Regions from separate parts of the Enterococcus sp. AAFC-DPL-5182 genome, predicted to be linked through region 2. Evidence: a T-box and tRNA genes for the amino acid it is inferred to sense, from the RefSeq annotation. Region 2 holds a T-box; the other holds one or more tRNA genes.
What was found. A T-box is a leader RNA that pairs with one kind of tRNA and senses whether it is charged. The one in region 2 lies ahead of pheS (phenylalanine--tRNA ligase subunit alpha), so its partner is inferred to be a tRNA-Phe.
Positions count from the first base shown of each region.

Region 1: it encodes a tRNA-Phe, which carries the amino acid that the T-box ahead of pheS (phenylalanine--tRNA ligase subunit alpha) is inferred to sense. The anticodon was not compared.

Region 1 is NZ_CM177101.1:2,208,668-2,224,386, forward strand. Features, by position in the region: gene AC4BB7_RS10245 (sigma-54-dependent transcriptional regulator) at 1-1,661, shown strand, start outside; gene AC4BB7_RS10250 (MFS transporter) at 1,809-3,008, opposite strand; gene AC4BB7_RS10255 (PadR family transcriptional regulator) at 3,131-3,676, shown strand; gene AC4BB7_RS10260 (bacterial Ig-like domain-containing protein) at 3,747-6,161, opposite strand; tRNA gene AC4BB7_RS10265 (tRNA-Leu) at 6,238-6,321, opposite strand; tRNA gene AC4BB7_RS10270 (tRNA-Cys) at 6,338-6,408, opposite strand; tRNA gene AC4BB7_RS10275 (tRNA-Gln) at 6,443-6,514, opposite strand; tRNA gene AC4BB7_RS10280 (tRNA-His) at 6,529-6,601, opposite strand; tRNA gene AC4BB7_RS10285 (tRNA-His) at 6,633-6,705, opposite strand; tRNA gene AC4BB7_RS10290 (tRNA-Trp) at 6,719-6,789, opposite strand; tRNA gene AC4BB7_RS10295 (tRNA-Tyr) at 6,799-6,879, opposite strand; tRNA gene AC4BB7_RS10300 (tRNA-Phe) at 6,883-6,955, opposite strand; tRNA gene AC4BB7_RS10305 (tRNA-Asp) at 6,970-7,043, opposite strand; tRNA gene AC4BB7_RS10310 (tRNA-Val) at 7,053-7,125, opposite strand; tRNA gene AC4BB7_RS10315 (tRNA-Glu) at 7,138-7,209, opposite strand; tRNA gene AC4BB7_RS10320 (tRNA-Ser) at 7,225-7,313, opposite strand; tRNA gene AC4BB7_RS10325 (tRNA-Asn) at 7,361-7,434, opposite strand; rRNA gene rrf (5S ribosomal RNA) at 7,442-7,557, opposite strand; rRNA gene AC4BB7_RS10335 (23S ribosomal RNA) at 7,654-10,565, opposite strand; tRNA gene AC4BB7_RS10340 (tRNA-Ala) at 10,753-10,825, opposite strand; rRNA gene AC4BB7_RS10345 (16S ribosomal RNA) at 10,909-12,469, opposite strand; gene AC4BB7_RS10350 (HAMP domain-containing sensor histidine kinase) at 13,094-14,596, opposite strand; gene AC4BB7_RS10355 (response regulator transcription factor) at 14,608-15,294, opposite strand; gene gnd (NADP-dependent phosphogluconate dehydrogenase) at 15,444-15,719, opposite strand, start outside.
Region 2 is NZ_CM177101.1:1,833,098-1,848,816, forward strand. Features, by position in the region: gene AC4BB7_RS08450 (PD-(D/E)XK nuclease family protein) at 1-1,963, shown strand, start outside; gene addA (helicase-exonuclease AddAB subunit AddA) at 1,956-5,756, shown strand; gene AC4BB7_RS08460 (winged helix-turn-helix transcriptional regulator) at 5,824-6,168, shown strand; T-box leader at 6,210-6,420, shown strand; gene pheS (phenylalanine--tRNA ligase subunit alpha) at 6,535-7,581, shown strand; gene pheT (phenylalanine--tRNA ligase subunit beta) at 7,588-10,011, shown strand; gene AC4BB7_RS08475 (amino acid ABC transporter permease) at 10,067-10,723, opposite strand; gene AC4BB7_RS08480 (amino acid ABC transporter permease) at 10,737-11,435, opposite strand; gene AC4BB7_RS08485 (transporter substrate-binding domain-containing protein) at 11,483-12,301, opposite strand; gene AC4BB7_RS08490 (amino acid ABC transporter ATP-binding protein) at 12,334-13,062, opposite strand; gene racE (glutamate racemase) at 13,504-14,322, shown strand; gene rph (ribonuclease PH) at 14,382-15,719, shown strand, end outside.

The sequences.
Region 1 (15,719 bases), 380 kb from region 2:
TCCGTGAAGGTCTTTACAACAATGAAGACCGAAAAAAAATATGGTTACTTTTACCAAATATGAATGCTCGATTTTTTCTTTTTAATGAAGAAGAAACCACTCTTTTTTTACCTAAAGATACGCCGAACGGAAATGATATCTACCAAATCATTGAACAAAAAATGAATGATATGGAACGAATCGGTCTTGATTTTTCCCAAACTTCTGAGATTATCGATACCACGATCACTAATTACTATCGTTCATATGATAATGATTCAACAATCGATTTAACTAATTTAGAACAGATAGTCGGATCAGAAATTGTGGCAACTGCTAATAAAGTCTGTGAAAAAGCCTCTCGATTATTGAATGTTTATCTACCTGATAATGTTCGTTATGGACTCTCTCTTCATCTATATAACACGATTCAGAGAATAAAAAGAGGTCAGACTATCATTAACCCAAGAATCTCTGAGATAAAAAAAGAATATCCTAGACATTTTGAAACAGCACAGCATTGTCTTTCGGTTATTGAGACTGATTTTAGTATTCAACTACCTGAAGATGAAGTTGCCTTTCTTGCATTATTTTTTACAACCGATGAAAATAAAAGTAAAAAAAGAGCGAAGGTCGAAGTCATTGTTGTGGCTCATGGGGAATCCACGGCAACCAGTATGGCGACAGTTGTTAATAAGCTTTTGGGTGAACAAATAGCTGTAGGTTTTGATATGAGTCTTGACGAGAAACCGATTACCGCTTTGACCAATATACAAAATTATCTTTCTTCAAAAGAGCAGTTAAAAGACGTTCTTTTACTAGTAGACATGGGCTCTTTGATTAATTTCAGTGATGAATTAGAGAAAAAATTAAATATTCAAATCCGTTGTATTGAATTAGTTAGTACACTTCATGTCTTAGAAGCGAGTAGAAAAGCCTCTCTTGGCTATGGGCTAAATGAAATATTTGAAGCAACTATAAATATCAGAGGACTTTCTACTTATAAAAAACATTCAGAAGAAAAAAGTCCGTCGAAATTATATATACTCACTTTATGCACTACTGGAGAAGGATCGGCTCAAATGATCAAAAAAATGCTAAGTAGCCGTTTGAATTTGAGAGGTGCTGCTTGTGAAATTGTATCTTTACAAATCACAGATCAAAAATTACTTGAACGAACTGTCGCAAACTTAAGCCAATCTGGAAAAATAATCTGTACGATCGGTACGTTTCAATATCCTTTCACTGCACCGCATTTCTCAATTACTGATGCACTAGACGAAACAAAAACAGAAAAAATCCAATCACTTATCGATTATGAAATCGCCTTTGAAGGCATGCGTCTAAATATTGCAACTATGTTGGAATATAAAGATGGTGAGAATTTGATTCTATCGATTCGAGAATGGGTGGAAACGATGGCGGCAGAAATCAATCCTGCTATCTCTTATGAAATAAAAATTGGATTGTCTTGTCATATCGTTTGTATGATCGATCGTTTAAAACAAGGAAAAAATGTCAGTACTTTCCCGCAAACTTTAACATTTAAGGAAAAATATTCAAATGAAATTTCTATTGTTCAAAAAAATAGTCAATTTTTAGAAGCTTATTATGCCATTTCTATTCCTAAAGATGAAATCTTTTATATCACTGCTTTTTTTATGAGCGAATCGTTTATTTGATTTCCAGCTACAAAAACTATTACTATAACGATAGTAGATCGTTCGTTTGTATATTGAATTTATTAAATACCTAAAAATGTAATACTAATATTAGTAAAAACGCAGCATCTTCGAAGTTCTCAGAGATGCTGCGTTTTTTAAATTCTTCTATTCATACTCTTCTTCTGTAGCAAAATATTGATTATGAACGACCACAAATACAAGACCTATTAGAACCATAAAGGCAGCAAAATAAAAGGGTATACTTGTATTCCAAATTTCCGCTAGCTTACCAGCAATAAATGGCGCAATCGCTCCGCCAAAAAAACGAATAAAACTATAAGAAGATGATGCTACACTTCTTTCGATCTCAGGTATCTCCATAGCAATAGTTGTCAAAAGTGTATTGATCAGACCTTGGAAAAAGCCTGCCATGATAACACCTGCTGCAACCAATCCAGGTTTTTGGGCGCTGAAGCCAATAAAGAACAAACACGCAAAGAATAAAAATAATGCAAGTAAAATCGTACGATACGTATTGATCTGTTTTTCTAAAATAGGTGCAATGAATACCGATGCAATAGCTAATAATGCGCCCCAACCAAAAAAGACAAATCCAATTTGCATTTCAGAAAATCCTTCCAGTAAAAATGGTGCATATGCTAATAAGGTAAAGAAACCAAAATTATATAGTAGTGCAATAATGCCAACTGAACGTAATTTATGATTACCTAAAGCTTTGATCCCTGCCCAAAGAGTAACTTTTTTCTTTGGTTTAGCGATAGGAGTCAATAAAAGACCAATCGCAAAGCTTGCAATAAGCATCAAAGTAGCTACACCAAAAAATGGCATACGCCAAGACATGCTTCCTAATACACCACCAAGCAACGGACCAATAGCCATTCCAAGTCCCATAGATGCTTCGTACATGATAATTGCTTTCTCTGTTTGCCCGGCTAACACACCCACAATAGCTGATAAAGCAGTTGAAATAAATAAAGCATTTCCTAAACCCCAGCCCGCACGTAAATAAATCAGTCCTTCAATTGTTTCAGAAAAACCAGCTAAACATGAAAATCCTATAATGATAATAAGTCCAAAAATCAATGTTTTCTTTGCACCTATTCGACTGGAAATAAAACCAGTAAACAACATCATGACTCCTGTCACCAACATGTAGCTCGTAAACAATAAAGTTGTTTGAGCTGGCGTTGCATCTAATTGTCTAGCAATTGTTTTCAAAATAGGATCAACTAAACCAATTCCCATAAATGCAATCATACATGTAAATGCCACTGCATATGCCGATCGCAACCCCACCTTAGTTTCTATCTTCACTTGTTCCTCTAAAATACCTGTTTCTTCCATTTATTTCCCTTCTTTCTATAAAAAGATACTACAAAAAAATAAACATGTCAATATTTACATGTTTATTAATACACATATTTTTATGGTATAATAAAGAAAAAAATAAAAGGAGACTGGCTTCAATGAATACTCTTAGTTATATTTTACTTTGTATGTTAGTTAGAAAACCTTGTACTGGTTATGAATTAAAGCAATACCTTGCTCTTTTTTGGGAAGCCCATCACAGTCAAATTTACACTTCTCTGGCGAAACTTTTAAAAGACGAATATGTATCGGTAGAAACTGATGACACACATACACAAAAAAAGATTTATCATTTGACCAAAAAAGGAGAAGAAGTTGTTAATCTCTGGATTCAAGAAGAAACCAAGGAGCCCTCTCAAAAAGACGAATTTCTAGCTAAAATCTATGTTGCTTCTATTCTAGATAAACACACAGTCAAAGGGCTACTTTTTGAAAGAAGACAGCATCAGCTGAAAATTTTAAAGCAAAACCAAGAAAAGCAAGAACAAATAGAACAGTTGAGTGATCCTGTTGAACAGAACAGAAACTTTGGGCGTTTCCTTGTCATCCAAAGAAGAATACGTATTTGTGAAGAAGAACTGAGGTGGTGTCAGTGGGCTGAAGAACAGGTGGAACAACTATTCTCAAAAAAGCTTAGTATCTGATACTATTTGTGCACCAAAAAAGAGGAAAAACAACTCAGTGCCTTTCCTCTTTTTTACGTTTTCTTACGCATTATAAAACTTTTCTTCTTATTTTCAACATGATAACAGATAACATAGAAATAAATAGACCGAATACTATAGGCAACATATGGACTTGCTCGCCTGTTTTAGGAAGTACATGATTAGTATTCTTTTTAGTACTATTTTCATTTTTTAAATTGTTATCCATTTTATCTCCGAAGTTATCCTTATCAATACTGCTCTCATCGTTATTTTCCTCAACAAACACAAAAATGGTCATCGAAACTTGATCATAAGCATATGTTATTTCATACTTACCTGCTTTTGAGGTATCGACTTTTCCAGTAACGGTTATATCTTTGAAACTTAGCTGATCCCCCGCCTTATCTGTTGCCCCTTTGAAATTGTCTTCTGCATGCCAATTGTCACCAACATGAATAGTTGAGTCGTTAGCCTGAATACTAGCTAGGTTATCTTTGACAGTGACCGTTATTTTAATTGTAGCTTCACCATTGGTATAATCAACATTATATATCCCTGGTACTTTAGTATCTACTTCTCCAGATAGCATGGAATCATTATAAGATAATTCATTTCCATCCTTATCAGTTGCTGATACAAAACTGTCATACCCTTCCCAGTTATCTCCAACATAAATAAGAGAATCTTTAGCATAAATACTTTCTTTATTTTCTTTTACAATCACTTCAATTGTTTTTGATGATCTTCCATTTTTATAAGTTACAGGATACGTTCCAGGAATAGTAGTATTCACAGTATCTGCAGTCATATTAGCATTAAACTCAATACTCTCTCCATCTCTATTAGTAGCTGAGAGAAAACTATCTTTTGCTTCCCACCTATCATTAACATAAATGATAGTATCTTCAGCCTCGATCGTTTCTAGATTTTTTTTTACAGTCACTATGATTGTTTTAGACACGCTGTTATTTGTATACGTAACTTCATAGGTTCCTGGGAACTCAGTATTTACAGTATCAGTAGTCATAGCTGGATCAAATGAAAGGATATTCCCCTCTTCATCAGCAGCTGAAATAAAATTATCTCGTGGATTCCATTCGTCTCCCGTATAAATTGTAGAGTCCCTGACTTCTAACTTGGGCTGTTTTTCTGCCCAATAATAATTTCCCTTCATTGTTAAACCATCATATTGATTTGCTAATTCTTCTGATGTATAGACTATTCCTTCATGATCTCGTTGCCACTTTCCATAATAAGGTAAAATATTACTTGGAGAAGGTAATGTTACTCCATCTTTAAATTGAAAATTTTCGCCAAGATTAATATGTTTAAGTTCACTCATACGTGCAAACATTTCATACATATAAACTACCATACTTGTATCAAAATTAGATATATCGATACTATTTATTTGGCTACCACTAAACATATTATTCATATTTTTCACATTATTTATATAAAAACTGGATAAGTCTACACTATCTATTTGAGTCCCTGTAAACATTTCATCCATGTTTTTGACTTGAGCTGTTTCAAAGCTAGAAACATTTAAGTTCGTTATTTGACTCCAGCCAAACATAGCTGCCATGTTTGTCACTTGGCTTGTATCAAAATGAGATAGATCTAAACCATCCAAATCAAGACCACTAAACATACCACTCATGTCTGTTGCATTACTTGTATCAAAACGACTGATATCGAGGTTTTTTACTCCACTTCTCATAAACATACCACTCATATCTTCTACATGACCTGTGTCAAAGTTTGATAAATCTAAATGATCTATATTTTGCGTCCCAAAGAACATACTTCTCATATAAACTACATTGCTTGTATTAAAACTTGATAAATTTAAGTTTGTTAAACTGCTTGCGTAAGAAAACATGAATCCCATATCAATTACTCGGCTTGTATCAAAATGAGATAAATCCAAACTTACTAAGCTACTTGTATTTGAAAACATATCTCGCATTAGAGTAACATTACTTGTATCAAGCTCACCAAGATTCTCAACTTCGACAACTCGATCTAAATTTGAAAAAAGATTGGAAGAATTACTGCTAGCTTTGACAGGTCCATCAAAAACTATTTTATTAATTTGATTTCTATATGGAAACCAAGGTGAACTATTTCTAGTATTTATAAAGTCACCACTACCTATATGTAAAGCTCCAGAATTATCTATTTGCCATTTACTCGTTCCGAACATTCCTGAGGCAACAATTACTTTCCCACTTTTTTCTTCTTTTATTTCATTAGATACTTCAGGCACACTTCTTGAAGTATCTAATGTACTCTCTTTCTGAGGCATAACTTCTTCTGCTTCATTATCGTATGTACTGAATTTTTCTGAACTGTTTTCTATGTGTTGTTCTGCAGATTCATCTAGTTTATGCTCGTTGATCTCTTCGGCGCTTACAATGATTGGACTAATATAGCCAACTAGCAAGATAAATAAACAATAAACTCTTATTTTCCTCATAATAACCTCCTTTTAACCAATGTATTAAAATATTAAAAAACAAGCCAACGTTTCACCAACGTTGGCTTATCTTTTATACCGGCGGCCGGGGTCGAACCGGCACGCCCTCGCGGGCACTGGATTTTGAGTCCAGCGCGTCTGCCAATTCCGCCACGCCGGCATGAAATAAATTTGCAAGGCGGTAACCGGATTTGAACCGGTGATGAAGGTTTTGCAGACCTCTGCCTTACCACTTGGCTATACCGCCATATTATAAATGAAACATTCTCTATTAGAGAAAACTGGGGTAGCTGGATTCGAACCAACGCATGACAGGATCAAAACCTGTTGCCTTACCGCTTGGCTATACCCCAATATTAGAACTAAGGGCGACTGATGGGAATCGAACCCACGCGTGGCGGAACCACAATCCGCTGTGTTAACCACTTCACCACAATCGCCATAAAGCATATGATAATTTTAAAAGCTAAGGGCGACTGATGGGGATCGAACCCACGCATGGCGGAACCACAATCCGCTGTGTTAACCACTTCACCACAATCGCCATAAACTATTAACAGGGATAGTAGGAATCGAACCCACAATGACGGTTTTGGAGACCGTAGTTATACCGTTTAACTATATCCCTACTATGTAATGGAGGAAAGTGGATTCGAACCACTGAACCCTAAGGAACGGATTTACAGTCCGTCGCGTTTAGCCACTTCGCTATTCCTCCAAATGGCGCAAGACAGAATCGAACTGCCGACACACGGAGCTTCAATCCGTTGCTCTACCAACTGAGCTACTGCGCCAAAAATTAATAAAACGGTCTGGACGGGACTCGAACCCGCGACCTCCTGCGTGACAGGCAGGCATTCTAACCAGCTGAACTACCAAACCGTAATTTAATGGAGGTTGACGGGATCGAACCGCCGACCCCCTGCTTGTAAGGCAGGTGCTCTCCCAGCTGAGCTAAACCTCCAATAAATATAAATGACCCGTACGGGAATCGAACCCGTGATACCGCCGTGAAAGGGCGGTGTCTTAACCGCTTGACCAACGGGCCAATAAAAACTTAATACGGAGAGTAAGGGATTCGAACCCTTGAGACAGCGTTCACCGTCTACATGATTTCCAATCATGCTCCTTCGGCCTCTCGGACAACTCTCCAGAGTTAAAAGAAGCAAAATATTACTCATAAATCCTATATTAAGGAACTCCGGCAGTAGGACTCGAACCTACGACATCATGATTAACAGTCATGCGCTACTACCAACTGAGCTATGCCGGAATAATTAGCGTGGCGACGTCCTACTCTCACAAAGGGAAACCCTTCACTACAATCGGCGCTAAGAAGCTTAACTTCTGTGTTCGGCATGGGAACAGGTGTATCCTTCTCGCTATCGCCACCACACTGGGTGTTGTTGCTATTAAGTTGAGTGATTATTCACTCAAAACTGGATTGAAGTAGTAATCAAACATTCCGAAAAAACTTTTTTATTTCGTTTCTTTGGTTAAGTCCTCGACCGATTAGTATTGGTCCGCTCCGTACATCACTGCACTTCCACTTCCAACCTATCTACCTGATCATCTCTCAGGGGTCTTACTTTCTTAAAGAAATGGGAAATCTCATCTTGAGGTGGGCTTCACACTTAGATGCTTTCAGCGTTTATCCCTTCCCTACATAGCTACCCAGCAATGCCCTTGGCAGAACAACTGGTACACCAGCGGTAAGTCCATCCCGGTCCTCTCGTACTAAGGACAGCTCCTCTCAAATTTCCAACGCCCGCGACGGATAGGGACCGAACTGTCTCACGACGTTCTGAACCCAGCTCGCGTGCCGCTTTAATGGGCGAACAGCCCAACCCTTGGGACCGACTACAGCCCCAGGATGCGACGAGCCGACATCGAGGTGCCAAACCTCCCCGTCGATGTGGACTCTTGGGGGAGATAAGCCTGTTATCCCCAGGGTAGCTTTTATCCGTTGAGCGATGGCCCTTCCATGCGGAACCACCGGATCACTAAGCCCGACTTTCGTCCCTGCTCGACTTGTAAGTCTCGCAGTCAAGCTCCCTTCTGCCTTTACACTCTGCGAATGATTTCCAACCATTCTGAGGGAACCTTTGGGCGCCTCCGTTACTCTTTAGGAGGCGACCGCCCCAGTCAAACTGCCCACCTGACACTGTCTCCCACCACGATAAGTGGTGCGGGTTAGAGGGTTCATAACACAAGGGTAGTATCCCACCAGCGCCTCCACCGAAACTAGCGTTCCGGGTTCATCGGCTCCTACCTATCCTGTACATGTGGTACAAACACTCAATATCAAGCTACAGTAAAGCTCCATGGGGTCTTTCCGTCCTGTCGCGGGTAACCTGCATCTTCACAGGTACTAAAATTTCACCGAGTCTCTCGTTGAGACAGTGCCCAAATCGTTACGCCTTTCGTGCGGGTCGGAACTTACCCGACAAGGAATTTCGCTACCTTAGGACCGTTATAGTTACGGCCGCCGTTTACTGGGGCTTCAATTCTGAGCTTCGCCGAAGCTAACCCATCCTCTTAACCTTCCAGCACCGGGCAGGCGTCAGCCCCTATACTTCATCTTTCGATTTTGCAGAGACCTGTGTTTTTGATAAACAGTCGCTTGGGCCTATTCACTGCGGCTGACCGAAGTCAGCACCCCTTCTCCCGAAGTTACGGGGTCATTTTGCCGAGTTCCTTAACGAGAGTTCGCTCGCTCACCTTAGGATACTCTCCTCGACTACCTGTGTCGGTTTACGGTACGGGCAGTTGTTTTCTCACTAGAAGCTTTTCTTGACAGTGTGACATCAGGAACTTCGGTACTATTATTTCCCTCCCCATCACAGCTTGTCCGTATAGAGTAAAGCATTTGACTCTACTCAAGACTTACTGCTTGGACATGCACTTCCAGTCGCATGCATTCCTTAGCCTCCTGCGTCCCTCCATTGCTCAAACAAAAACAACTGGTACAGGAATATCAACCTGTTGTCCATCGCCTACGCCTATCGGCCTCGGCTTAGGTCCCGACTAACCCTGGGCGGACGAGCCTTCCCCAGGAAACCTTAGTCATACGGTGGACGGGATTCTCACCCGTCTTTCGCTACTCATACCGGCATTCTCACTTCTAAGCGCTCCAGCCGTCCTCACGATCGACCTTCAACGCCCTTAGAACGCTCTCCTACCATCACACCAGAGGTGTGATCCACAGCTTCGGTAATATGTTTAGCCCCGGTACATTTTCGGCGCAGGGTCACTCGACTAGTGAGCTATTACGCACTCTTTAAATGGTGGCTGCTTCTGAGCCAACATCCTAGTTGTCTGTGCAACCCCACATCCTTTTCCACTTAACATATATTTTGGGACCTTAGCTGGTGGTCTGGGCTGTTTCCCTTTCGACTACGGATCTTATCACTCGCAGTCTGACTGCCGAATATGAATGAATGGCATTCGGAGTTTATCTGAATTCGGTAACCCGAGATGGGCCCCTAGTCCAAACAGTGCTCTACCTCCATCATTCTTAACTTCGACGCTAGCCCTAAAGCTATTTCGGAGAGAACCAGCTATCTCCAAGTTCGTTTGGAATTTCTCCGCTACCCACAGCTCATCCCCGCACTTTTCAACGTACGTGGGTTCGGTCCTCCAGTGCGTTTTACCACACCTTCAACCTGGCCATGGGTAGATCACATGGTTTCGGGTCTACGACTACATACTCATTCGCCCTATTCAGACTCGCTTTCGCTGCGGCTCCGGCTCTTCACCTTAACCTCGCATGCAATCGTAACTCGCCGGTTCATTCTACAAAAGGCACGCCATTACCCATTAACGGGCTTTGACTTGTTGTAGGCACACGGTTTCAGGATCTATTTCACTCCCCTTCCGGGGTGCTTTTCACCTTTCCCTCACGGTACTGGTTCACTATCGGTCATTAGGGAGTATTTAGCCTTGCGGGATGGTCCCCGCGGATTCCGACGGAATTTCTCGTGTTCCGCCGTACTCAGGATCCTCCTAGGTGTTGCCAACATTTCGTCTACGGGGCTATTACCCACTTTGGCGAACCTTTCCAGATTCTTCGACTATCTTGACAGACTACCACAACGGAGTCCTACAACCCCAACAAGCAAGCTTGTTGGTTTGGGCTCTTCCCGTTTCGCTCGCCGCTACTCAGGGAATCGAATTTTCTTTCTCTTCCTGCAGGTACTAAGATGTTTCAGTTCTCTGCGTCTACCTCTAACCAGCTATGTATTCACTGGCAAGTAACATCCTATAAAAGATGTTGGGTTTCCCCATTCGGAAATCTCTGGATCATAGCTCACTTACAGCTCCCCAAAGCATATCGGTGTTAGTCCCGTCCTTCATCGGCTCCTAATGCCAAGGCATCCACCGTGCGCCCTTATTCACTTAACCTTATGACCTTACGGTCAGTTTGTTTGGTTCGTTTCTCTAGCGATAGAGGCGTCACCAATAAAATAAGCATTCGAACTATTTTAATTAAAAAACTCATTCAACGCGGTGTTCTCGGTTTGTTTTGATTACTTTTTTACTTCAATATCCAGTTTTCAATGAACAATTCTAGTAACCCATTGGTTACTAATGGAGCCTAGCGGGATCGAACCGCTGACCTCCTGCGTGCAAAGCAGGCGCTCTCCCAGCTGAGCTAAGGCCCCGTGGTACTTATTAATTTGAGAGTAAACCTCTCAAAACTGAACAAAGTGTCGACGAATGTGTAAGTTTCCGTAATATTCCTTAGAAAGGAGGTGATCCAGCCGCACCTTCCGATACGGCTACCTTGTTACGACTTCACCCCAATCATCTATCCCACCTTAGGCGGCTGGCTCCACAAGGGTTACCTCACCGACTTCGGGTGTTACAAACTTTCGTGGTGTGACGGGCGGTGTGTACAAGGCCCGGGAACGTATTCACCGCGGCGTGCTGATCCGCGATTACTAGCGATTCCGGCTTCATGTAGGCGAGTTGCAGCCTACAATCCGAACTGAGAGAAGCTTTAAGAGATTTGCATGACCTCGCGGCCTAGCGACTCGTTGTACTTCCCATTGTAGCACGTGTGTAGCCCAGGTCATAAGGGGCATGATGATTTGACGTCATCCCCACCTTCCTCCGGTTTGTCACCGGCAGTCTCGCTAGAGTGCCCAACTGAATGATGGCAACTAACAATAAGGGTTGCGCTCGTTGCGGGACTTAACCCAACATCTCACGACACGAGCTGACGACAACCATGCACCACCTGTCACTTTGTCCCCGAAGGGAAAGCTCTATCTCTAGAGTGGTCAAAGGATGTCAAGACCTGGTAAGGTTCTTCGCGTTGCTTCGAATTAAACCACATGCTCCACCGCTTGTGCGGGCCCCCGTCAATTCCTTTGAGTTTCAACCTTGCGGTCGTACTCCCCAGGCGGAGTGCTTAATGCGTTAGCTGCAGCACTGAAGGGCGGAAACCCTCCAACACTTAGCACTCATCGTTTACGGCGTGGACTACCAGGGTATCTAATCCTGTTTGCTCCCCACGCTTTCGAGCCTCAGCGTCAGTTACAGACCAGAGAGTCGCCTTCGCCACTGGTGTTCCTCCATATATCTACGCATTTCACCGCTACACATGGAATTCCACTCTCCTCTTCTGCACTCAAGTCTCCCAGTTTCCAATGACCCTCCCCGGTTGAGCCGGGGGCTTTCACATCAGACTTAAGAAACCGCCTGCGCTCGCTTTACGCCCAATAAATCCGGACAACGCTTGCCACCTACGTATTACCGCGGCTGCTGGCACGTAGTTAGCCGTGGCTTTCTGGTTAGATACCGTCAAGGTAAGAGCAGTTACTCTCCTACTTGTTCTTCTCTAACAACAGAGTTTTACGATCCGAAAACCTTCTTCACTCACGCGGCGTTGCTCGGTCAGACTTTCGTCCATTGCCGAAGATTCCCTACTGCTGCCTCCCGTAGGAGTCTGGGCCGTGTCTCAGTCCCAGTGTGGCCGATCACCCTCTCAGGTCGGCTATGCATCATGGCCTTGGTGAGCCGTTACCTCACCAACTAGCTAATGCACCGCGGGTCCATCCATCAGTGACACCCGAAAGCGTCTTTCAAATCAACACCATGTGGTGTCGACTGTTATGCGGTATTAGCACCTGTTTCCAAGTGTTATCCCCCTCTGATGGGTAGGTTACCCACGTGTTACTCACCCGTCCGCCACTCCTCTTTTCAAATGAGTGCAAGCACTCGGTAGAAAAGAAGCGTTCGACTTGCATGTATTAGGCACGCCGCCAGCGTTCGTCCTGAGCCAGGATCAAACTCTCATAATAAAAGTTGAACACAATCCGAAGATTGTTAAGCTCATTTGTTTGCTAGCATATTGCTTCGCTTTGTTAAAAATTGTTGTTTGTTTTTACCGTTGTAAAAACAACCTACACATTTGGTTCGTCTTACTTTGTTCAGTTTTCAAAGGTCTACTGTGTTACCTCGCAGCAACTTTTACATCATATCAAATCTTCGATTTGATGTCAACACTTTTTTTTAAAAAAAGTTTCAAAGTTTTTTCTGCTTGATGTTATCGAATGTTTCGCGACAACTTCATTAGTTTATCAGGTTGTTTGTTATTTGTCAACAACTTTATTCCTGAATTTTCAAGTTTCTTTAGCTGTTTTATTTCAACAACTTTGTTATTCTATCATGATTGTATCTCACTCGTCAAGAGGAAAAAAAACATTTTTTTCTCTCTTATATTTATAAAGTGCAATCACAAGAACATGTATAAATATAACAAGTCTTATCGCAAAAAGCAACTAGAAAATGCCTATTTTTTATTCTTTTTTTCTTTAGCGAACAAATCTCTTCAACTTCATCTAAGCATTCGCTTTTTCCGCTATGTTGCAAATCATAACAGTTAGATTATTCGCTTAAAGAAAAAAGCAGGAGCTTACCTGCTCCTACTCTACTATTTCACCTTTATCTACTATCGGAATATAAATTCGGAATATCGTGCCTTGATGGACAACACTTTCGGCATCTATTCTTCCTTTGTAGTTCTCTACTAGTTGCTTGGCGATCGACAGCCCTAGGCCATTCCCACCTTTATTACGAGCGCGCGCTTTGTCAACGCGATAAAAGCGATTGAATATTTTCTCCAAGTCTTCTTCTGGTATCCCTTCACCAAAATCTTGAATAGCAATTTCAAACTCATTCAACGTTTTCGAAATAGAAATATGGACTTCTTTCCGTGTTGTTGAATATTTCACCGCATTATCTAAAATGATAATCAGCAGTTGTTCAAAATGATTACGATAAATACCTAAAGTTACTTCGTGCAATAAGTCATCATCTAAAGTGATAACAAAATCTGGATATAGTATTTTAAAGTTATTGAACACTTGGTACACTACTTGCTTCGCATTTGATGTGTGGTTTGAATACTGAACGTCTACTTGTTCCGCCCGGGATAGGTCCAACATTTCTTGAACTAAGCTCTTCATACGAACTATTTCTTGCAAACTGGCTTCTAAAGATTCATCCAAAACTTCTGGGTCTTCTTTCCCCCAACGATTCAGCAAACTCAAATGACCTTCAATAATTGCAACTGGTGTACGCAATTCATGAGATACATCTTCTACAAACTGCTCTTGTTGTTCAATATAGCGCCTCATCCGATCTAACATTTCATTAAAGATTTCTGCAAGATCAGCTAACTCATCATTTGAATGGATATCTGGCATATGAATATCTGATTGAGGATCTCTTCTAATAGTATCCATTGTGTCCCTTAACACTTTCAATGGTTTTAAAAAGTATGATGATAGGATAAAACCTAGAATACTGCTTAAAATCAATGAGATTATTTCTAGTACAAACAATGTCAACAATAAACGATTTCTAATATCGTAAAAAGAAGATAACTCATAAAATGCTTGGATATACCCGACGATCTCTCTATTATCTTTTGAACGAACAGGCTGAATCATCAAAAAACCCGTCTTATCCCCCATTGTTTTAATCTCAGCAGATTGTTTTTCTTTTTTTAGCAACTGATTTTGCACTTTCTGTGTTTCAAATATCAGTGTTCCTTTCGTATCATAGACCGAAAGGAATAAGGCAGGTTGCCCTAATTCAGAAATCATGCTATCCATTTCCATCAATGATCCTTCTACAGAAAGTTTTTTGCTGTCCAGGTCATTCTCATTAACACTTGGGGTCTTTAATTTTTCATAAACATCTGAGATCGTCAAATTTTCTGCTGCATTAGCTAATCGGTTGCCTACTTCAGCGACCGTTCTTTCTACATTTTCACGTTCTTTTTCAACAATCAAATTAACGGATGATTTATAAGTAATCACAGCGAATATAGTGAATACAACAAATATGAAGAAAGAACTTGCAGAAGCCCACTTGATTGTCAAAGAAGGCCCCTTCAGTTCTTTTTTTGTTGCTTTTTTCATTTTTATTGATTTCACGAGCGCATCACATAACCTGTTCCACGAACAGTTTGAATGTAACTCTCCTCGCCTGGAACATCAATTTTATTACGTAGATAACGGATATAGACATCGACAACGTTTGTTTCGACTTCTGTTTCGTAACCCCAGACTTTATTTAATAGTACATCACGGGCTAGGACAACATTTACATTTTCCATTAAAGTTAGAAGTAATTCATATTCGCGTTTTGTCAATTCGATCATCTCTGAATTGCGGCGCACAACGCGGTTTTCTTTTTCGATTGTTAAATCACGATATGTGATCGTTGTTTGCTTCGCTACATTTTTGTCACCTTCGATATCGATTCGGCGAAGCAATGCGCGTAAACGCGCTAATAATTCTTCAATAGCAAATGGTTTAACAATGTAGTCGTCTGCTCCATGATCTAAGCCAGAGACACGATCAATCACAGAATCACGCGCAGTCATCATAATAATTGGTGTGTTTTTCACTTGGCGTACACGGCGACAAACTTCAAGTCCATTCAATTCAGGCAACATCAAATCTAAAAGGATAGCATCCCAATCATTATTTAAAGCCGCTTCTAAACCAGTACGTCCATTGTAGTGAACCTCTGTCGTGTAACCCTCATGTTTCAGCTCCAACTCTACAAAACGCGCTAAGTTCTTTTCATCTTCAATAATTAGAATATTACTCATTGGTTATTTGTCCTTTCTCTTTAAAAGCTATCTTAAAGCCTACCTATTATACCCACTTTTAACTCAAAAAGCTAGTAACAACCTGTTTTCTCCTTAATAACAGACAGAAAACCATGAGAAATCTTTGGATCCCATGGTTTTCCAACTTATTATTCTTCGTTATACCAACTATAGTGGTAAGTGCCTTCTTTATCAGTACGTTGATACGTATGAGCACCAAAATAATCTCTTTGAGCTTGAATCAAGTTTGCTGGCAAACGCTCTGAACGATAAGAGTCATAATAAGCAATCGCTGAAGCGAATGTTGGAACTGGTACACCGGCTTGAACAGCGATCGATACCACATCACGAACAGACTGTTGATATTTTTTCGTAATATCAATAAAGTACTCATCTAATAATAAGTTTTCGATTGTCGGATTTTT
Region 2 (15,719 bases):
AGCCATTGAGAGCGGACAGTTAGAAGAAGCCCGCAATCATGAGCAAACTTGGGAAGCTTTGATGACGTTATTAGATGAATATGTGACGATTTATGGAAAAGAAAACTTCGATCTAGATTTATTTGAAGAAATTTTTTCTAGTGGTTTAGAGGGACTACGTTATAATAAAGTACCAACAGCTATTGACCAAGTACAAGTGCGATCAATTGATTTAGCGCGGCCTGGTCAAGCGAAAATCGTTTTTGCCATTGGTTTGACGGATCAAGTTTTACCACAAAAATTTGATAACAAAACTTTGCTATCAGATGAGGAACGGCACTTTGTTAATGGTCATTTAGATGACGGACAATTTTTATTGAATGATACAAGAAAAAGTATTGCTAGAGAACCGTTCAATGCTTATATCCTTTTTACCTCAGCCACTGAACGTTTATATTTTTCCTACCCTCGTGTAAAAGATACTGCGAAAGATGTGAAAGCATCTACTTATCTAACAAATATTCAAAGAGACTTAGGGATACAGATGCAGCAAAGAAATGCTCTTACGATCTTAGATGATGAGCAAATCAGCTTAGAACACATAGGGACATACCGAACACTGATCAGTGATTTGACAAATCTCAAGCGGCAAAAAAAAGAAACACAAGAAGGCATTTTGTCTTTTTGGCTTGCGTTGGAACGTGAATTAATGAAGCAGCCTGAGGCGTCATTGGCACAGCATGTCTTTGAAAGTCTCAGCCATCAGAATTTGCCGGAAAATCTAGAAGAACATCTTGCTGATGAACTATATACAAAACACATTTATACATCGGTTTCACGAATGGAAAGCTTTTATCGTTGTCAATATCAATATTTTTCACGCTTTGGGTTAGGCTTAAAGGAAAGAGATGTTTTTGGATTATCGCCAGCTGCAACGGGTGATTTCTTTCATGAAGCATTGGATCAGTTCTTTAAATTGCTGATTATGCAGAATAAACAATTATCTGAGTTAACTGATCGAGAAGTAAACGAATTTACAGAACAAATTTTAAACGCTGTATTTGGTGAAATCAAATTTTCAATTCTAGATACATCTAGCCGGATGAACTATATCCGATACCAATTAGGGCAAACCATCAAAAAAGTTAGCTGGGCTTTGAAACGCCAAAGTGAACGAAGCGGGATGACAACTGTTCAGACAGAGGTATTATTTGGTCAAATCGCCAGCCAAAAAGGAATTAAAGGCTTAGAATTACCGCTGCAAAATGGTGGTAATATCAGTGTTAGAGGTAAAATCGATCGATTGGATCAATTAGTGACGCCTGATTCTACATACTTGGGAGTCATTGATTATAAATCGAGTCACAAGAAGTTCAATATTACAGAAGCCTATTATGGTTTAGCGATGCAGATGCTGACCTATCTGGATGTGGCTTTGATGGATGCTGTAAACTTGGTCGGTCAGTCGGCCAAAGCTGCGGGTTCATTTTATCTCCATGTCCATAATCCAATTCTTCCTTATGAAACAGAAGAGAAAAAAGAACAACAGCTTTTAAAGAAATTTCAGTTTGATGGCTTGTTATTGAATGATCCAATTTTACTTGAAAACTTAGACAAAAGTTTACAAGCCAAACAGACTTCTTTGATATTTCCAATCGAAGAATCCGCGAAAGAAATTATCAAACCAGGGCGTCGTCAAGAAGATAAGTTCGTGACAGAGCCTGAATTAGAAGCATTGTTAACACACAACCGTAGTAAGTTTATTGAAGCAGGTAATAAAGTTACTAGCGGGAAAATCGATTTAAATCCAGCATATCAAGGAAAAGAACGGATTGCCTGTCGTTTTTGTCCATTCAAAAGTGTTTGCAATTTTGATGTGATGTTGAAAGAAAATAATTATAATCGAATCGAAACATTGTCTAAAAAAGAAGTGATGGATCGCTTGGTTGAAAGCGAGCAGGAAGGAGGAACTATCAATGAGTAAAACAATACCTTTGCGTCCGGAAAACGAACAATTTACGGATAATCAATGGCAAGCTGTCTTTGATGGGGATGAAAATATTTTAGTTTCTGCTTCTGCTGGTTCTGGAAAAACGACCGTCCTTGTTCGCAGGGTCATTGAGAAACTTAAAAGCGGTGTAGATATCGATCGATTATTGATTGTAACGTATACAGAAGCCGCAGCGAAAGAAATGAAAGAAAGAATCCAGAGTGCTTTACAAAAGGCAATCACAAATGAAAGTGAACAAGAAAAAAAACAACATTTTATTAAACAATTAAGCTTACTTCCTACAGCTCATATCAGCACATTACACGCTTTTTGTCTAACGGTGATTCGTCGTTTTTACTATTTGATTGAAATGGACCCGGTTTTTCGTTTACTGACTGATGAGACAGAGATGTTACTTTTGAAAGAGGATGTTTGGGATGAGCTTAGAGAACGATTCTACAGTGAGGACAGTGAAGCGTTCTATCAATTGACAAGTAACTTTTCCAATGATCGGAGTGACGATGGACTAACTCGATTGATTTTTTCTTTATATGAATTTGCTAGAGCTAATCCAGATCCAGAGGAATGGCTAGCTCACTTGGCAGACAGTTACCGTTTAGAGGGCCAATTAGGCGAATCAGCTCTGTTTCAAGAGTATTTAAAGCCTCAAATGATGGAAACGCTGTTCCGTTGTGTAGATCGTTATGAAGAGATGATTCAGTTGACAGAAGGTGAAGAAAAGCTTGAAAAAATAGCTATCCTTGCTAGAAACGAAAAAGAGTTTGTGGAAACCTTCAGTAGTCAACTAGCAGATAATGATTTAGAGTCAGGTTTTGAAATTTCAAAAACAGTTACATTTGAACGATACCCATCTATACGTGTAGAAGAATTAAAAGAAATAGCTGCTCAAGCTAAGACTTTACGTGAACAAAACAAGAAAGCTATCAATGATATTTTAACGAACTTGTTTACATTGTCACCAGAGCAAATGAAAGAGATTTTAGAGCAGTCAAAACCACTTGTTCAGGAAATGGCTAAGGTAGGAAAAGCATTTATTGATACTTATAGCCAGCAAAAGCTAAGAAAAGGGCTAGTTGATTTTAATGATTTAGAGCATTTTACGTTAGCTATTTTAGCAAAAAAAGAGGCAGGCGAATGGTTTGCTTCAGAAGCTTCCAAGTACTATCGAGAGAAGTTTGATGAAGTTTTGGTTGACGAGTATCAGGATATCAACCGACTGCAGGAAACGATTCTTTATTGGTTGAGAAGACCATCAGCCGATGAAGGGAATTTGTTTATGGTAGGGGATGTGAAACAGTCGATTTATTCATTTCGTCTAGCTGATCCCACGTTGTTTATTGAAAAATATAATCAATATGGAAAAAATAAAGAGGGGAAACGGATTGTTTTAGCTGAGAATTTCCGCTCCAGAAAGAATGTCTTAGATTTTACTAATTTAGTTTTTGAACAATTGATGGATGAAAGAGTTGGGCAAATTGCATATGACGAAGCTGCTCAACTTGTTCACGGATTTGATCAATTTGATGAAGCTGAAAATTATGATACAGAACTGTTGATTTATGAAAAAAAATCAGAGAAGTCGGAAGAAACAGTGGATTTAGCAAATGCGCCTCAATTGCTCCTAGAAGATAAAACGGAAGGCGAACTGCATATGACAGCGTTAAAAATCAGAGAATTGATTGATAATAAATTTTTGATCTATGATAAATCGATCAAAGAAAATCGTCCGCTGACGTATAAAGATATCGTGCTATTAACACCAACCAAGAAAAATAATTTAACGATTCTTGAAATATTTAAAATAGCTGGAATTCCAATTCAAGTCAATGATGCACAAAATTATTTTCAAGCAACTGAAGTTCAGACGATGGTGTCCCTTTTACAAATCATTGATAATCCGTATCAAGATATTCCTTTAGCTGCGGTGTTACGTTCACCCATAGTTGGTTTGAAAGAAAATGAGCTAGTTGAGATTCGGTTAGCTGCTAAAAAGAGTTCTTATTACGAAGCCTTTTTAACGTTTAATCAAAGAGATACGGAGAATCAAAAACAACAATCATTAAAGGAAAAAACAAAGAATTTTGCTGAATTACTGGATAAATGGCGTGAAATTGCTAGACGAAATCAATTAGCCACATTGATTTGGCAAATCTATCAAGATACTGCGTATTTAGATTACGTCGGTGGAATGCCAGCTGGGAAACAACGACAGGCTAATCTTTTTGCATTAGTTGATCGAGCAGCAAGTTATGAAAAAACTAGTTTCCGCGGGTTGTTCCAATTTGTTCGTTTTATAGAGAAAATGCAGGAAAAAGATAAGGATTTGGCAGAACCAGTTATTTTAAGTGAAGAAAATGCTGTTCGGGTGATGACGATTCACGCAAGTAAAGGACTAGAGTTTCCAGTAGTTTTTGTTTTGGATATGACCAAAGAATTCAATCTTGGTGATCTGAATGAACGTTATATTTTTGATGATCGCTTAGGAGTAGGAATTCGTTATCTTGATCAGACAGACCGAGTACTTTATGAAACCTTGCCATTCCTAGCGATTAAACAGGAAAAATTAAAAAAATTACTTTCAGAAGAAATGCGTAAATTGTATGTCGCCTTAACGCGAGCAGAACAAAAACTCTATCTTGTTGGGTCTTATAATGACCAAGAGGCAACTTTTAAAGAATGGTTGAAGGTTGCTGATGTTCAGACAAAAGTTTTGCCTGGGGAAAATCGTTTACAAGGTAAAAGTAGTTTGATGAACTGGGTAGGAATGACTTTGATTCGTCATCAGAGAATGGCAGAATTTCAGACTGAATTTATAACTGAAAGTGTAGCTGGTATCTCACAACATCCTGCAGGATTTACCCTTAGTTTTATGACAGAAAAAACAATTCAGGAACGATTTGCAGCGCTTCAATTCTTTGAGACAAGCTCTACAAAAGTAGAAAACGCTGCAAAGAGTGATGCAACAGCTATTGAAAAAGGGTTACGTCGTTTAAATTATGACTACCCCTATCAACTTTCAACAAAAACGACAAATTATCAATCGGTATCAGAAATCAAACGTATTTTTGAAGATCCTGATAATAAAGAAATTGCTAAGATCGAAGTAAATGAAAAGAATACATTACAACCGACATCGATGATCATTCACCGGATGAGTGAAGGGGAGTTAGGTAAGCCGAGATTTATTGAAACGATTAGAACGCCGTCTCCAGTAGAAATCGGAACAGCAACACATTACTTGTTGCAACTATTAGATTTAAAGAAAGAACCAACCAAAGAGAGTATCCTTCATTTGATCGATGAATTAGTTCAAACAAAGATTATCCAAGAAAATGTGGCAAAACGAATCAATATCGATCAAGTTCTAGCTTTTTATCAAACGAGCTTAGGTCAACAACTTTTAGAAATGCCCAATCAAGTTATCCGTGAGCAGCCATTTTCAATGTTATTGAAGGCAGAAGACCTAATCAAAGATTATCCTAAAGAAACTAAAGATGATTTATTGATTCACGGAATGATCGATGGCTACATCGAAAAAGAAGAAAGTTGTATTCTTTATGATTATAAAACAGACTTTGTACTGGACAGTGAAAATACAAAAGAAATCAAAAAAATTATCCAACGTTATAGAGGTCAGCTGAATTTATACCGAAAAGCGTTAGCCCAAGCAACAAACAAGCAAGTAAATCAAGTGTTTCTAGTGTTATTGTCGGCTGGAATCATTATTGACATGGACAAAGAACAAATTATTGAAAAAATGGATTAAAAAATGAAAGCAAATCTACTTACAAATTGTAAGTTGTGTGCTATACTCAGTTCACGAGGTGAGGAAAATGGAGCAAGTAAAAACAACCGAATTTTCACTATGTCCTAAATTTGAAAAAGCTTTTGCGATTTTAGGAAAAAAATGGAATGGTTTGATTATTGATGTCTTGTTGGAAAATGGTCCTCAACGATTTGGTGAGTTAAGACAAAAGATCCCTGAGCTAAGCGATCGAGTGTTAGTAGAACGCTTGAAAGAGTTAGAAGGAGAAGGAATCATCTCAAAAGCAGTCCGCTGTGATGAGAGTAGCCGTCTAGAATATTTCCTCACAAATAAAGGCAAGGACTTACAACAAGCAATGGAACAAATCCAGCATTGGGCAGAAAAATGGGTCACCGCTGAAGAATGCAGTTGACCTGAGACTTAATTTCTTGTAAACTGTAAATAATTGAATAAAAAAAAACGTAGATGGAAACGAGTAATTTGGCTGATGCGAAAAGGGAAAACCTGTCTTAGACTGTAAACAGGTTGCGTAATCGAAAAATGAAGTTCACTTCCGGAGTTTGTTTGTTCTAATATAGAGCAGACCGGTGAGAGCCGTTATAAGAATTGAGTGCATGATTTTTTGTCATGAAGTAGGATGGTAACACGATAGCTCGTTCCTTGATAGAGGAGCGAGCTATCGTTTTTTATTTTTATTAAAGCTTGAATGAGTTTGTTCGACTTTTGCTCTACTATTTAGGCTCAGTTCAAACATTAAGCAAAGGAAAGGGATAGAAAAATGACATTAAAAGCTCAATTAGAAGCATTGAGAGATGAAACATTGGCTAGTATTCAAAATGTAGCAGATCTTAAAGCACTAAACCAAATCAGAGTCGAAACTTTAGGTAAAAAAGGCCCTATTACAGAAGTGCTGAGAGGGATGAAAGATTTATCCGCGGAAGAACGTCCAGTGGTGGGAGGTTTTGCTAACGAAATTCGAGATCTTTTGACCGAAGCTATAGAAAAACGAAAAGAAGTTCTAGAAAGTGCTGCTTTAAATGCTGCTTTAGAACAAGAAACAATTGATGTAACACTCCCAGGTAAGCAAATGGCTCACGGAACTCGCCATATATTATCTCAAGTAATGGAAGAAATTGAAGATATTTTTGTTGGTATGGGCTATCAAGTTGTAGAAGGTTATGAAGTTGAATCCGATCATTATAACTTTGAGCGCATGAACTTACCTAAAGATCACCCAGCTCGAGATATGCAAGACACATTTTATATTTCAGATGAGATTTTGATACGTACACATACATCGCCTGTACAAGCTAGAACGATGGAAAAGCATGACTTTTCAAAAGGCGCTTTACGTATGATTTCACCAGGGAAAGTATTCCGTAGAGATACTGATGATGCTACTCACAGTCATCAATTCCACCAAATCGAAGGTTTGGTCATCGATAAAAATATTACGATGGGGGATCTTAAAGGAACCTTGGAAGTAGTCATGAAGAAAATGTTTGGTGAAGATCGTAAGATTCGTTTACGTCCAAGCTATTTCCCGTTTACAGAGCCTTCAGTTGAAGTTGACGTAAGTTGTTTCAAATGTGGCGGTTCAGGTTGTAATGTTTGCAAACAAACAGGCTGGATTGAAATTTTAGGAGCGGGTATGGTTCATCCGGATGTCTTATCTATGTCAGGAATTGATCCAAATGAGTATAGTGGTTTTGCATTTGGTTTAGGGCCAGACCGAGTAGCGATGTTACGTTACGGTGTGAATGATATTCGTAATTTTTATCAAAATGATTTACGTTTCTTAAATCAGTTCAAGGTAAAGGAGTAATCGACGATGTTAGTATCTTATAAATGGTTAAGTGAATATTTGGATCTATCAGAAATTTCTGCTAAAGAGTTATCGGATCAAATGTCTTTAACAGGAATCGAAGTTGAAGGAATTGAAGTACCAGAAGAAGGATTAAAAAAAATAGTTGTCGGTGAGGTCAAAGAATGTGTTCCTCATCCTAATTCAGATCATCTGTCGATTTGCCAAGTGGATATCGGTGAAGAAGAATTGTCGCAAATTGTTTGTGGTGCACCAAATGTTAAAGCTGGTATCAAAGTGATCGTAGCTTTACCAGGATCTCGCATTACTGGTAACCAAAAAATTAAAAAAGGTAAAATGCGTGGCGAAGTTTCAAATGGTATGATTTGTTCTTTACAAGAATTAGGTTATTCCGATAGTGTTATTCCTAAAGCTTATTCTGAAGGAATTTATTATATGCCGCAAGATGCTGTTAATGGTGATGATGTCTTTTCCTATTTAGATATGGATGATCATATTATCGAATTGTCAATTACACCAAATCGTGCGGATGCGCTAAGTATGCGCGGCGTTGCCTATGAAGTAGGGGCTATTTACCGTCAAACACCTAAATTTAACGATGAAGTTTTAGAAGAAGACACTAGCGAAAATGCTGCTGAATATATATCCGTAGAAGTTGAAGATAAAAAAGATGTTCCTGCTTATCAAATCAGAATTATCAAAGATGTTAAAATTGCAGAAAGCCCAATGTGGCTACAAACACGTTTGATGAATGAAGGAATTCGTCCGATTAATAACGTAGTGGATATAACAAACTATATTCTTTTATTATTTGGACAACCACTGCATGCATTTGATTATGACAAATTACAAAGTAAAAATATTTTAGTAAGACGTGGGAAACCAGAAGAAGAAATCGTTACTTTAGACGGTGAAACGCGAAAACTTTCGACTGAAAACATCGTCATTACTAATGGGGAGAAGCCTGTAGCATTAGCTGGTGTAATGGGGGGAGCCGATTCAGAAATTACGGATGGAACAACAACGGTTGCTTTGGAATCTGCTTTGTTCGATTCACTTTCAGTTCGCAGAACCTCCAAAGAATTTAATCTACGTAGTGAATCTTCCAGTCGATTTGAAAAAGGCATCAATCATGCAACGATTGGTGAAGCAGGGGATATAGCTGCAGCTATGATCGCTAAGTTAGCTAATGGAACAGTTGTTTCAGGGAAAGCAATTGGATCTGATCTAACCATTGAAGAGGTCGTGGTCAGTGTGACGGTTTCGCGAATCAATGAATATTTAGGAACTGAGATGAATCAAGAAATTGTTAGCGAAATTTTCGATACACTAGGATTTACTTATGAACTTAATCAGGATAAATTCAATGTAACGGTTCCTCCTAGACGCTGGGATATCAAGATTGAAGCGGATTTGATCGAGGAAGTTGCGCGAATTTACGGTTATGATAACCTACCATCTACTTTACCAAAAGGGGAAACTGTAGCAGGGAGTTTAACAAGTGGTCAAGAATTAGTTCGTAAAATAAAAGGCTTATTAGAAGGCTGTGGTGCAAGTGAAGCCATCAGTTATGCCTTGACAACAGAAGAAAAATCCCTTCAATTTATGATGAGAGACAGTCAAATAACTCGTCTACAATGGCCAATGAGTGAAGAACGTTCTGTCTTAAGAATGAACTTGATTTCAGGGTTACTAGATGATGTAGCGTATAATGTTGCACGTAAAAATAACAATGTTGCTCTTTATGAAATTGGACGAGTATTCTATCAAGATAACGATCCTAAAAAAGAATTGCCTCATGAAGAAAATCATTTAGGAATCGTATTATCAGGGAATAAAGTTGTAAAAGATTGGCAGACAAAAGAAGTGCCCGTCGATTTTTATACAATCAAAGGGATGCTGGAAGTGTTATTTGATTCTGTAGGAATTAAAGATAAAATAACTTATGAAGCGACAAAAGATAACCAAGAGCTGCATCCAGGGAGAACTGCTTTAGTGAAATTAAATGACGCGGTCATTGGGTTTATTGGTCAAGTTCATCCGACAATCGCAAAAGAGTATGAGATTCCTGAAACCTATGTCGCTGAGTTGAACCTTCAAGCTATTATTGAAGAAGAAAATGATGCGTTAGTTTATCAACAAATTTCAAAATTCCCAGCAGTTTCGAGAGATATTGCTTTACTAGTTGATGAAACAGTAATGAGTCAAGAATTGGTTGAAACAATTTCTAAACATGCTGGAAAATTCTTGCAGTCTGTTCATTTGTTTGATGTTTATCAGGGAGATAACATTGCTGAGGATAAAAAATCAATGGCATATAGCTTAACATTTGTAAATCCAGAAGCAACATTGGTTGATGAAGAAATCAATCAATCAATGGAAAAAGTAGAAAAAGCCTTAGTTGAACAATTTAATGTAACGATTCGTTAAAAAGAAATAAGAGTACAGCCCATACTATTATATAGTTTATGCTGTACTCTTATTTTTATGCCCAGTTTCTAGATAACCATCTAGAAAACTGAGAGATGGAAAAGTTAATCACGAAATACATCAAAGCTACAAGTCCGTAAATAGCAAAAACTTGTCCTGTTTGTGCGTAACGTCCCATTAAAATATAGGATTTTCCGAACAGCTCCTGTAAAGCAATAACAGAATATAAAAAACTAGTATCTTTAATGACCGTTACAAACTGAGAAACGATTGCTGGCAACACATTACGGATTGCTTGAGGTAAGACGATATACAAAAGAATTTGGAATTTGCTAAATCCTTGTGATCGAGCAGCTTCCTTTTGTCCTTTATCAACACCGTTTAATCCTCCGCGAATAATTTCGGCTAGAGCGGCTGTTGTGAAAACTGTAAAACTAACGATACCAGCCGGTGTCGATTTGATTTTAAAAATCAAGAAAATGACATAAATCCACAGTAGATTAGGGATATTCCGCACGATTTCAATATATAGACTAGCCAAAAACTTCAAGGGACCAGATTTTCGATTCCGTAAAACAGCTAAAATAGTGCCAAAAATAGTGCTTAAAATAATTGATACAAAAGAAATATACAGAGTAAGCTTCAAACCATCAAATAAAAAGCGCAAATTATTGCCGGTCAGAAGTTGACTCATTTGTTCTGAAAAAGACATGTTTGCGAACCTCCTATCTGGTATAAGCTTTCTTATTGTTTTCTTCTAGTTTACGAGCTAGTTTAGCTAATGGGAAGCAAAGGATAAAATAAAGAAATCCTGCTACAGCAAAAGCGGGTATATAATTTAAATTGATCGATGACCAACTATTGGCGGTAAACATGACATCAGCGCCTGAAATGATTGCCACAGTTGACGTATTTTTAATCAGGTTGACGATTTGGTTTGTTAATGGTGGTAACATAATACGCCAAGCTTGTGGTAAGACGACATAACGCATCGTTTTACCATAAGAAAAACCTTGTGAATACGCTGCTTCAAATTGCCCTTTAGGAACTGCTCCGATTCCAGAACGGACGACCTCTGAAATGTAGGCACCATGATAAAGACCGACGCAAATGATAGCAATAGTGGTTGTCGAAAAGGTCAAGAGAGGGCTAATCAACGGAAAACCATAATAAACGACAATAAATTGAATCAATAATGGTGTATTTTGGAAAAACTCAACGTAAATTCGACTGACTAGATTCAGTACTTTATTTCGCATTGCAGAAAGACTACCGAAAAAAATTCCTAGTAGCATCGCAACAATTAGTGAACCTACAGCTAATAGAATTGTATAGAGAAAAGCATCAGCAAAAAGTTTCCAGTCTTTAAGTAATGCTTCCCATCTAAAGAGCGCAAATGGTCCAGCAGTTGCTATAACAAACATCTAAATTCCTCCCAAACTCTAACAGAATAGTATAGAATCGGAAAGTATTAGTCCAGATTCCAGTTTTTGTAAATTTTTTCTAAAGTCCCATCTTTTTCCCACTTTTCAATCGATTTATTTAAGAAGTCATTTAACTCAGTATTTGATTTCTTAGTAGCAACCCCATATTCTTGTGGCGAGAAACCATCCTTAAGGATTTCTGTACTATCATCGACGTAGCCAGTTAAGATAGATTTATCAACGGAAAAGGCATCAATTCTTTTTGACGTTAGGGCAGTTTTTAGTTCTGGATAGGAACCAAGTTCTTGATATTTAAATGAGACACCCAGTTTTTTTGCTTGTTTTTCAATTGCTTCTTTGGTTGTAGCAGATTGAACAACACCAATTGTTTTTCCATCCAAACTTGCGGTATCAGTAAATTTATCTGATTTTCTAACTAAAAAGCCAACTTCATCTTTATAGTACGGTGTTGTAAAGTTATACGTTTCTTTACGTTCATCAGTGATAGTGAATGTAGCGATGACCATATCTAACTCCCCATTGTCTAATAACGGTCCGCGCGTTTTAGCTGTTACGCCAACAAATTCTACATTGTCCTCGCTACCAGTCAATTCTTTAGCAATCAAGCGGGCAATGTCAGGTTCCATACCTTCGTTTTTATTTGTGTCGGGATTCATATAACCAAAATTTGGGACATCTTCTTTAACGCCTACTTTGATAACGCCGGCATCTTTAATTTTTTGAATGTCCGTTGTTCCTTTATTGTTAGAATCAGCTGTAGAATCTCCGCCACTGCCGCACCCTACAACTAAACCAAGTAATAAAGTAAGAGATAATGCACTTAATAATTTTTTTGTTTTTTTCATTTAAAATTCCTCCTTGTAATTGTTTTATTCTATTAATTATGAATGATTTTACTTAAAAACTCTTTTGCGCGTTCATTTTGAGTGCTAGTAAAGAAATGCTCAGGCGTACCTGTCTCAATGATTTGACCGTCATCCATAAAAATGACTTTGTCAGCTACTTGACGCGCAAATCCCATTTCATGTGTGACACAAATCATCGTAATATTTTGTTTAGATAAATCAACCATCACGTCTAACACTTCTTGAATCATTTCTGGATCAAGAGCCGAAGTCGGCTCGTCAAACAAAATAATTTCTGGATGCATATTCAACGCTCGCGCAATCGCCACACGTTGTTGCTGACCGCCAGAAAGTTGAGCAGGGTAAGCATTCGCTTTGTCGGCTAATCCAACCCGTTCTAAGTACTCCATGCCGGTTTTTGTTGCTTCTTCTTTACTAACACCTTTGACTTTGATGGGTGCTAAAGTCAGGTTTTGTATAATCGTTTTGTGAGCATATAAGTTAAAACTTTGAAAAACCATCGCTACTTTTTGACGTACCTGTTGAACGGGTGCCTTAGGTTTCGTAATATCGATACCGTCGACAAATATGTGACCATCAGTGACTTTTTCTAAACGATTTATGCAACGAATCAAAGTACTTTTACCAGAACCAGATGGCCCTATGATAACAATCTTCTCTCCTTCGTTGACACTTAAAGAAACATCTTTCAATACATGATGATCTCCAAAATACTTATTGACATGTTCCAACGAAATCATGGTCATTCTCCTTTATGTATAAAATTATCACATCATATTTAATGATAGTTGATTGATTAGTGAATAAGATAGATAGATAAGAAATGAAGAAACGAATAAAAAATCAAAACTGAGAAAATGGAAAGTTATATACTATGGACTTTTATTTCTACTTTATAAGCTTTTTAAGCGGAAAGGAGCTTAGGGTGTTGTGAGTTTATAAAAATAATTTTCTTTTCAATTTAATCATATCATCATAAATCTATTCATTCGTTAATGTTAGAAATTATAACATACGAAAAAAGAGATTACCAGTTTTTTTTAAAGCCACCAAGAAGAACAATTGAAAACTTACTTTATAAAGAATGATATAATAGGAGTTAGTGATAATAAAACTTGAAAAAAAGTACTAAAAAGTAGAGAATAAGAGTGTTGAAAAAATACTGTAAAGGTTTGATTGACTTGAATAAACATGAAGCAATAGGATTTATAGATTCTGGGGTCGGTGGGCTCACGGTGGTTAAAGAAGCGCTAAGGCAACTACCTAATGAACGCTTGATCTATCTTGGAGATACAGCACGGTGTCCTTATGGACCCAGACCGGCTGAACAAGTAATTCAATTTACATGGGAAATGACAAATTTTCTTTTAGAGAAAAAAATTAAAATGTTAGTGATTGCTTGCAATACTGCGACAGCCGTTGCACTAGAGGAAATTAAAGCACAATTAAATATACCAGTTGTTGGGGTGATTTTACCTGGCACCAGGGCTGCATTGAAAGCTACGAAAAATAATCGTATTGGTGTTATTGGTACTGCTGGCACAATTAAAAGTAGTGCTTATGAGGAGGCGTTAAAAAGTAAGGCTCCTAGTACATTTGTTTCTAGTTTGGCCTGTCCCAAATTTGTACCAATTGTTGAAAGTAATGAATTTCATTCTTCTGTAGCGAAAAAAATTGTATCAGAAACCTTAAATCCACTACAATTGAAGAAGCTAGATACACTGATTTTGGGTTGCACTCATTATCCGTTATTAAGGCCTTTGATTCAAAATATAATGGGGAATCAGGTGACGTTGATTGATTCAGGAGCTGAAACAGTTAGTGAAGTAAGTATGCTGTTGGATTATTTTGATATCGCAAATAGCCCGCAGTCTAAAAATGAACCAAATGAATTTTATACAACAGGATCTGCCAATATGTTTAAGACAATTGCAGATGATTGGCTAAATTTAGAAAAACTGACGGTTCAGCAAGTACGATTATCACAATTTAAACGATGAGTTTCACCTGTAAAATTGCATGAAAAACTTAATTGCTAACTAAAGGGAGGAAGAAATAGATGAGACATGATGGAAGGCAAGCCAAGGAATTAAGGAAAATTACTATTGAAACCAATGTTTACAAACATCCAGAGGGATCTGTTGTAATTTCTTTTGGTGATACGAAAGTGATTTGTTCTGCAACCGTGGAAGAAAAGGTACCACCGTTTTTAAGAGGTGAAGGGACGGGATGGGTAACCGCCGAATATAGCATGCTTCCAAGAGCTACTAATACAAGAAATATTCGTGAAAGTGCCAAAGGAAAATTGACTGGTAGAACAATGGAAATCCAACGATTGATTGGGCGTTCCTTAAGAGCCGTTATCGATTTGAAAAAATTAGGTGAACGAAGTATTATCGTTGATTGTGATGTTATCCAAGCCGATGGCGGTACTCGTACTGCAAGCATTACTGGTGCTTTTGTAGCAATGAAAATCGCAGTTGAAAAAATGCTAAAAGCAGGCGTTTTACAAGAGGACCCAATTAAAGAATACCTAGCAGCAGTTAGTGCTGGCATTTTAAGTGATGGCGAGTGTGTTCTTGATTTAGATTATACGGAAGATTCTGCTGCTGCTGTGGATATGAATTTAGTGATGACGGAATCTGGTAATTTTGTTGAACTTCAAGGTACTGGTGAAGAAGCAACGTTTTCAGGAGATGAACTAAATTCGTTATTGTTCTATGGAAAAACAGGGATTGAGCACCTGATCGCTTACCAAAAAGAAGCTTTGATGCACCAAGTAACAGAAAAGACGTTTCCATCAGAAACGAAAACAATCGTTATCGCAACTAGAAATCCAGGAAAAGCCAAAGAGTTTAAGAGAATATTTGCTGAAAAAGGCTATTCTGTAAAAACGTTGTTAGATTATCCTGAACTACCAGATGTTGAAGAGACGGGGAAAACGTTTGAACAAAATGCTCGCTTAAAAGCAGAGACAATAGCGGGTATTTTGAAACAACCTGTTTTAGCGGATGATTCAGGGTTGATCGTTGATGCATTAGATGGGATGCCTGGGATTTTCTCAGCGCGATTTGCTGGGGAACCCACAAATAATGCTGCTAACAATGCAAAACTACTTCACGAATTAACAGGAGTACCACAAGAAAAAAGATCAGCGACATTTCATTGTACACTTGTTTTTGCTGCTCCAGATAAAAATAGTTTAGTGGTAGAAGGCGATTGGGCAGGTGAAATCGGGACTATTCCTCGCGGCGATCACGGATTTGGTTACGACCCTTTATTTTTCATACCAGAAGAACAAAAAACGGCGGCTGAACTTTCAGATAGTCGGAAAAATGAAATCAGTCATAGAGGAAAAGCTGTTGCGAAATTAAAAGATCAGTGGGAAAATTGGTTG